Regions from separate parts of the Paenarthrobacter sp. genome, predicted to be linked through region 2. Evidence: riboswitches for the same ligand, from Rfam matches in the RefSeq annotation. Region 2 holds a riboswitch; the other holds the start of a gene.
The links. Region 2 has a riboswitch for cyclic di-AMP ahead of RIF72_RS18330 (NlpC/P60 family protein). Riboswitches for the same ligand answer to the same signal wherever they lie in the genome.
Positions count from the first base shown of each region.

Region 1: it holds a riboswitch for cyclic di-AMP, as region 2 does, so the genes downstream of both, RIF72_RS04595 (M23 family metallopeptidase) here and RIF72_RS18330 (NlpC/P60 family protein) in region 2, are expected to answer to the same signal.

Region 1 is NZ_JAPSHI010000004.1:28,096-32,311, reverse strand. Features, by position in the region: gene RIF72_RS04600 (NlpC/P60 family protein) at 1-723, opposite strand, end outside; cyclic di-AMP (ydaO/yuaA leader) riboswitch at 728-897, opposite strand; gene RIF72_RS04595 (M23 family metallopeptidase) at 1,036-1,872, opposite strand; cyclic di-AMP (ydaO/yuaA leader) riboswitch at 1,877-2,118, opposite strand; gene RIF72_RS04590 (metal-dependent transcriptional regulator) at 2,302-2,997, opposite strand; gene serC (phosphoserine transaminase) at 3,302-4,216, shown strand, end outside.
Region 2 is NZ_JAPSHI010000037.1:11,588-15,803, forward strand. Features, by position in the region: gene RIF72_RS18325 (FAD-binding protein) at 409-1,101, shown strand; gene RIF72_RS18330 (NlpC/P60 family protein) at 1,327-2,124, opposite strand; cyclic di-AMP (ydaO/yuaA leader) riboswitch at 2,128-2,319, opposite strand; gene RIF72_RS18335 (copper resistance protein CopC) at 2,470-3,111, opposite strand; gene RIF72_RS18340 (NCS2 family permease) at 3,224-4,216, shown strand, end outside.

The DNA.
Region 1 (4,216 bases), on a different contig from region 2:
GGAGGAGCCGGTGGACGCTACGGAGTGCAGCAGCGTTCCTTGACCGGGGTTCAAGGCGCTGATCATCATGCCGTTGCCGACGTAGATGCCCACATGGGCTCCGCCGTTCTGCATGACGAGGTCGCCGGGAGCAGGAGTGCTGGTAGGCGTCATGGCCGTCCAGGCGTTGACGCGGGGGATGCTGATTCCTGCCTGTGCGTAGACCCATTGGGTGAAGCCGGAGCAATCCCAACCGTTGGGTGTGGTGCCGCCCCAAACGTAGGGAGAGCCGATGCCGGTGTAGGCAATGGCGGCGAGACCGGAGGCAGCTGCGTTGGAAGGCGAATCCTTGGCCTCGGAGGACTTAGCTGTAACTGCTTGCACTGTTTCTTCAGTGGTGGCCGCTGCACGCTCGGTAATCTGCGCTGCGCGCTGGACTACTTTGGGGGCTTCCTTGGTGGCCACGATGGGGCTCTCGAAGGAAACAGTAGCTGTCGGTTCTGCGGTAACCACCGCGGTAGCCACCAGCTGTTGGGTGCTGGAGGCTTCCAACTTGGAAACGTCGGTGTCTGCTGCTTGTGCCGGCAAGCCGACGGTGAGGACGAGGCCTGAGGCTGCTGCGAGGACGGCGGCCTGACGGCCTACGGTCCCTGCATTGGAGGAAACAGCCTTGGAAAGAGTGTTCAACGGGTTCGTACGAACCGTTTGGGCGCGATGGCGCGCAGGGGTAGTGCGTGATGACACGAAGGTAGCCTCTCCCAATGCCTGCGAGGTGAGCTGTCGGATTCGGATGGGAGTCATCCGGCCGCGCTGCTTCCAAGGAAGCTTTTGCGACTTAACCCCAAGGCCTTCTTTCGAAGACCAGAAATGGTTCCCCCGCCCCTGCCAGACGATTTATGCGAACGGACCCTGAGCGGTGGCAGAGCTAGGCAATCCACTCAAGTGCATCGGCCCCCTAAAAAGCCGATGCGCTCTGTACGCTACAACAGTTGAACGCGAATGTCACATTCAGGTCACGGGGTGTCTCGCGAATGCGAGAGGCAGCCATCACCTGGCTCAGAGCCAGCCCATGGGGTCTACAACTTCACCGTTGACCTGGACCTCGAAGTGGAGGTGGCAGCCGGTGGAAGCGCCAGTGGTGCCGCTCAGGGCGACGGTGTCGCCACGGTTTACGGTCTGTCCAACCTGGACGGTGAACGACGACAGGTGGTTGTACGTGGTTTCAAGGCCATTGCCGTGATCAACGACCACGCGGTTGCCTCCGCCATACTCGTGCCATCCGGCGAAGGTGACCTTGCCTGTCGCCGCGGCGTGCACAGCCGTGCCGCACTGGGCAACGAAATCCTGGCCACGGTGGAAGTCACCGGCGCCACCCGTGAGGGGGCTGATGCGGTAACCAAAAGGGGATGCCGTGGAGAGCGTGTCAAGGGGGCTGGCCATGCTGCCAACGGACGAGGTCCGCTGGATGCTTTCTGTCGACTGCGCACTGAGCAGCTGCTTCAGCTTGCCATCCGGGTCGGCAGCAGTTGCGACGGCGGCGCGGCTGAAGTCGATCTTGGCTGACGCGGCAGCGGAGACTTCGGGCTGGCTGCCAGCAGGAGCGGCCACTGCAAGGGCGGACTCGGTTTGGCCCGATTCCGAGGTGGCCATGACAGGACTAGTGGCGGGCAGGCCGACAGTCAGGGCAAGTCCGGTGGCGGCTAGCGCAACACCGGCCTTCTGCCCGACGCCGCTGGCAGCGGCGAAGTCGGCAACCTGGCGCATCGGGCTCTTACGGCGGCGCACCTGACGCTCGGTGTCGCGAGGCCGGATCTCCGTTACGACGGTGGCTGGCCGCAGCTCAGCAGCGGGGCCGGACGCACGGCGGCGGCCCCTGACGTTCTGCGATGTCAAACTCTGTTCCTCTCTCAAAAGCCTGCGAAGTTAGCTGTCGGATTCGGGTCAGAGAGTACAAAGACCCGGTCCGCACGAGGCGCTCACGGCACACAGGTATCCCAAGAGGGACTTGTATACGTGGGCACTTCTGCTGCGGACTTCACCCCAAGGCTGCTTCTTTAGACAGCCGCTTGTGGTTCCCCCGCCTCTGCCAGTGGTGGGTAACACACCTGATCCGCTGGCAGAGCTCGGCTCCGGATCAGGTAACGCTTTGGTATCAGCGCTAGTAGATAACTATAGGGGATTAAGGCGTTCGGTAATAAATTCGTTATCAACAGGAACGGTCTGAACGCAGCAGCCCCTTATCATCAATTCCGAAAAACCGCAGGTCACACGCGCGCCGAAGGACCAAAAGTGAGGTTTGACACGGTACTGGGCCAGCTCCGGTCAGCTGAGGGAGACGAAGACGTGCGCGGCAACTTCAGGAGGTAGCTCCAAGGCGCCTTCAATACCAGGGACCCGGACCGAGATGTACTCACCGACGCGTTCCAGCGAGACGCTGGCGCCCGGACGGATTCCGCCTTCGTCCAACTGGGTAAGGAGCTCGGGCTCCACCTGGATGGGCTCCGCCAAGCGGCTGACCACCACACGCGAATCGGCGGCGTAGCCATCCATGGCCTGCAACAGGTTGACGTCAAGCCGGGGGAAGGGCTGGCTGGCAAGGCCACCAAGTGCTTCAAGTCCTGGAATAGGGTTGCCATAGGGAGACTCCGTAGGGTGCTCCAGGAGCTCGTAGAGACGACGCTCCACGCGCTCACTCATGACGTGCTCCCAGCGACACGCTTCATCGTGCACGTAGGCCCAGTCCAGACCAATAACGTCGGCCAACAGTCGCTCTGCAAGGCGGTGCTTGCGCATGACCTCGGTAGCGCGCTTCCGGCCCACTTCAGTGAGTTCCAGGTGGCGGTCGTTGGACACGATCACCAAACCGTCGCGCTCCATGCGTCCGATAGTTTGGGAAACAGTGGGTCCGGAGTGGCGCAATCGCTCGGCAATGCGGGCCCGGAGAGCCACTATGTTTTCTTCTTCAAGCTCCAAAATGGTCCGAAGATACATCTCAGTGGTATCGATCAGATCCGTCATCCAGCTCAGCTCTCCTCGAACGCAGTTCCTTGCGTAATCTCCACCGTACCGCGTCCCCAGCAAGGTCGGACGGTGTGCACCGCCGCCCCATGAACGCCAACCACCAGCCTAGCTTATTTGGAATTACTCTGGATAATTCCGGTCGCATCGTGGTCGCATCTTGTTCGTCCACGTTCCACGTGGCGGACTATGACGGTCGCAGGTTCCTGCGCCCGGGCCGGGTCAGGCAGAATTGGGGTGTCGAAGGGGCAGTTGCTGCCCCCTGCCACGACCCATCTCTAGCCGATACCCATTGGAGCCCTACGTGAGCGACAACAGCATCACCATTCCCGCCGACCTGCTGCCCAAGGACGGACGCTTCGGCGCTGGACCGTCCAAGGTTCGCCCGGAACAGATCGAAGCGTTGTCTGCCGCATCGACCACCATCCTCGGCACCTCCCACCGTCAGGCTCCGGTCAAGAACCTGGTGGGTTCAGTCCGTGAAGGACTCAGCCAATTCTTCCGTGCTCCTGAAGGCTACGAGGTTGTCCTCGGCGTTGGCGGCTCCACGGCGTTCTGGGACGTGGCTGCATTTGGCTTGGTCGAGAAGAAGGCCCAGCACCTCTCATTCGGCGAGTTCGGCTCAAAGTTCGCTGCCGCCACCAACAAGGCACCGTTCCTTGACGCTTCGTCCATCATCAAAGCTGAACCCGGCACCCGCCCCGAGGCAAGGGCCGAAGCCGGCGTGGACGTCTACGCTTGGCCCCAGAATGAAACATCAACTGGCGTGGCCGCTCCTGTGAAGCGTGTCCAGGGTGCCGATGAAGGCTCCCTCATCCTGGTGGACGCCACCTCCGCAGCCGGCGGATTGGACGTGGACGTCGCCGAGACGGATGTCTACTACTTCGCACCGCAAAAGAACTTCGCCTCCGACGGTGGCCTCTGGCTTGGCCTCTTCTCCCCCGCCGCCTTGGAGCGGGCTGCACGGGTCAAGGCGAGCGGCCGCTGGATCCCGGACTTCCTGGACCTGCAGACTGCCATCGACAACTCCAAGCTGAACCAGACCTACAACACCCCTTCGCTGACCACCCTGGTAACCCTGGACGCCCAAGTGCAGTGGCTCAACAGCAACGGTGGCCTGGACTTCGCCAGCAAGCGTACGGCAGACTCCGCCAACCGCATCTACTCCTGGGCCGAGGCTTCGGAGTACGCAACGCCTTTCGTGACCAACGCCGAAGAC
Region 2 (4,216 bases):
GCCTCTCCACCTACTGCTTGATGTTCCGGCTATTCTGCCAGAGGTTCTCCGCGTCGGATTCCCTCGCTGTTTCATTGTCAATGGCCGGAGCAGGAGAAACCGGGAAATTTCTCCTCCCAATGCCAACTATTCTCGGTCGGCAGGACCGAATCAAGGCGACATTAGGCTATGTGCATAACGGTCCGGGCTCGGTTCCCGGCCTTCCACATTGCGCTCCGGACGAACACACAAAACGCGCAGTCGCGGAGGCTATCCATGGCCGAAAAAGTTCGGTAGTGTTCGAGTCACCGAATGGCCGGCCAACGTGTTTCACAGCACACTCCGGCCATTTATTTGCGGCCGCTTGGGGAACTCGGACGCGATCCCACGCGATGCCGTAAGGCACACACGTCAAGGAGGAACCAAGCAGTGTCACTCACGCCTGATTCCGGCACGGAGCGCACCACCACCGTGGTCATCGGAGCCGGCCTGTCCGGCTTGGCAGTTGCCAGCGAACTCAGCCGCTATGGCGTGGGCTCAATCGTCGTGGACGGGTTTGGTGCGTTGTCCACCACCGGTCCTTCCGTCCATACAGGCATGATTCAACGCACCGAGGTGGCCGATCCTGCAGCCATGCAGGAACGCAACGAGATCCTCCGACACCTGCGGAACTACGCCGCCAACCACCAACTGGACGTCCGCAACACCACCCGCGCCGTCCGTCTTGATTTCCTGGGCTCAGACCCCTCCCGGCAAATCGGATACGGGCCAGCCGCCAGCATGACCACAGCGGGCCTGAGAACGGGCCTCCACGTATCAGGCCCCTTCGAGTCCACTCCACGCCAGTGGGCAGTCCACACCGCCAACGGCGTTCTCTTGGCAGACCACGTAGTAGTGACGCGCTGCGCCCAAAGCCAGCTGCGCCGCATGCTCTCCGAACTTGGAATAGCAGTTGGCCAGAACTTCGCGGCCGCCATGCGTGCGGTAGGGATGCACCTGGTGGGCGTTGGGGACCTTATCACCCCGTCTCCCAAGGAAGTGCTCCGCCAAGCCAAGGCAGTGGGCCAAGCCATCTCTTCAAAGGTAGCCCTGCCCGCAGGTCCGGGCATCGCCCTCGCCTAGGGGCATCGCCCTCACCTAGGGCATTACGCCTAGGGACGACGCCCAAAGGCCCACTAGCCCACACGGGCCCCGCCGCCCACGCGACTATCGACCCGCCGTCGAACGTTCCCCGCTGAACATTCTTTCCCCGCTGAACATTAACAAACAGAACTTAACGCCAAAGGCCGGCACCTCCAAAGACATTAGTCTTTGAAGGCACCGGCCTTTGAACTGAAGCGTGAGGCTTTATGCGCCAGCGCGTACGTAGGTCAGGGGACCCGTTGCGGTCAACCAGCTGATCGGGTGGATGCCCGTCTGGTTGCCGTTGATGCCACCGCTGATTGCCTGGCCGTTGCCGATGTAGATAGCAACGTGGCCGGACTGGACGATCATGTCACCGGGCTGGGGATCGCTAACGACCTTGCCGTAGTTCATGAACTGCATGGGACCGAGGTCGCCTACGGGGATGCCCGCGGAGCCGAGAGCCTTCTCGACCATGGCGGTGCAGTCCTGGAAGACGCCGATCTGTGCGTAAGCCGAAGCAACCATGGCTGCGTTGACGCCGCCAACGGCGGGAGCAGCAGCTACAGGAGCAGGGGCAGCCGGTGCGGCAGCCACAGGAGCAGCAGCAACCGCAGCCTGGGCGGCGACAGGAGCTGTTGCAGCAGCAGTGGTGACTGCTGCCTTCTGGACCACAGGAGCCTCAACAACGGGAGCCGGCTTTTCGATAACCGGAGCTGCTACGGAAGCAACGGCCGGACGCTCGAAGTTGACGGTAGCCGTTGCCAGAGCGGTAACAACCTTGGTGGGTGCCTCGGAAACGGTCTCTGCGACCGTTGCGGGGCTGGAGTCGCGCTGAACCGGAGCCTCAGCTGCGTGAGCAGCAATGGAGCCGGTCAAAACGAGGCCCGAGGCTGCTGCGATTACAGCTGCCTGGCGGCCAGCGCCGGAAGCGTTGCTGGCTACTGCCTTCGAGATGGAGATGAACGGATTAGGACGTACGCTGTCCGCCTTACGACGGCCGCGAAGAATGCGTGAAGACATGAAAGAGCCTCTCCCGATGCCTGCGAGGTTAGCTGTCGGATTCGGATGGGAGTCACCCGGCCACTATCCCCCGCTGTTCAGCGGAAGCTTCGTGACTTCACCCCAAGGCACGCTCGAAAGCGGCCTAAATTGGGTTCCCCGTCTCTGCCGTAGGTTTGTCTGCGAACGGATTCCGGACTGCGGCAGAGCTAGGCAATCAGGCCGGAAGTGCCCGCTACGTGGAACAGGCACAGGTACTACCGTACGCGATGATTCGGCCGAAGTCACATTTAAGTAACGGGAAGTGGGCTTCTGGCGTGTCGCAGTGTCCGTTTCGAGATATTCGCAGGTACGTAGAAAACCGCGTTATTCCGCGGGAGTATCGCCTTCAGGGCTGTTGGAAGCTGCAAGTTTCTTCCGTGCGGTAACAGCAAGGTAAACAACGAGGCCCACAGCAACAGCAGCCAGCCCGACAATGCTCCAAGGGAAGGGTTGGGAGGCGTCAGCGGCCGGCTCGCTGCTGCCCGTTCCCGGCGCTGCGGGCGCTGCGGTGCCCGCCGTAGGTACTGCGGCTGACGGCGCCGACACCGACGGCGTGGCACCAACCGGGCCAGTCGCCGTCGTCGTGCTTTCCGCGGTGGCTGTGAACGTGAAGGTGCCCTCAATGGGGTGCGAATCCGAGCTGACTACGCGCCATACCACCGTGTATTCACCAGCAGGAGCGCCCTCGCGAAGCTTTTGGACGGCTTGGTTGTCAATGATTTCCACCGGACCGTCCGCCCAGTTCTCACCGCCGGCCGTCACGGTTACACCGGAACCGATCGCGAGCGGGCGGTTGTTGAACGTGATGGAGACCGACGCCGGGACTTCCGCCACGCTGGCACCGTTTGCTGGCGCGGTTGACTCGGCGACGTCGTGCGCGGACGCCGGAGCCGCGGAAAACAGCAAGGCGGACGCGAAAGCGAGGGCAGCGACGACGGCGGCCAGAAGCGGGCGGATGGTACGCATGGGGCGGTTTCTCCTAGTGTTGGCTTCCTTACAGACTAGGCGAATCGTTCAGAGTGCCCACAGGACAACATAGGATTTGAGAGCAAACTCCCCTCGATCCTCGGAGACCTTCATGCTGAAACAAGGTTCTGCAATCGACCGCTACTTCAAAATCTCCGAACGTGGATCCACGTATTCGCGGGAAATCCGTGGCGGCTTCGCGACCTTCTTCGCCATGAGCTACATCGTGGTGCTGAACCCGCTGATCCTCTCCGGACCCGACTCCAGTGGAGTGTCGCTGGGCTTCACGGCTGTGGCAGCCACCACGGCGTTCGTTGCCGGCATCTTGACCATACTTATGGGTGCATGGGCCAAACATCCGTTTGCCGTGGCAACAGGCTTGGGCGTCAACGCCTTCGTCGCAGTCACAGTGGCTTCCCACCCCGGGCTGACGTGGCCGGACATGATGGGGCTCGTAGTGCTATCGGGCGTCACCATGCTCATCCTGGTGCTGACCGGTTTCCGGACAGCCGTGTTCAAGGCGGTTCCGGAGGCCCTGAAGACGGCCATTGTTGTGGGCATCGGCCTCTTCATCGCACTCATTGGCCTGGTCAACGCCGGTTTTGTCCGCCGCATCCCCGATGCCGCCGGCACCACCGTTCCCCTGGGCCTGGGCGTCGACGGGAAGCTCATGGGCTGGCCGACACTCGTTTTCGCAGTGGGCTTGATCCTGACCATCGCCCTGGTGGTCCGAAAGGTCCGCGGCGCCATCCTGATCGGCATCGTCGTCTCCACCGCGCTGGCCGCCATCCTCGAATTTACGCTGCACATCGGCCCAAGCTTCGACGGAACCAACGTCAACCCCCGCGGCTGGTCCCTGGTGGCGCCCAAGCTCACCGAATGGGGCGCCCCCGATCTGTCCCTCATCGGCAAAGCCAACCCCTTCGGTGCTTTTGAACACCTCGGCTTCATCGCCGCGGCTTTGCTGGCATTCGTGATCCTCCTGAGCATCTTCTTCGACGCCATGGGCACCATGGTTGGCTTGGCCAACGAGGCCGGAACCGTGGACAAAGACGGCAACATCCCCAACGTTGACCGTGTCCTTCAGGTTGATGCACTCGGTGCA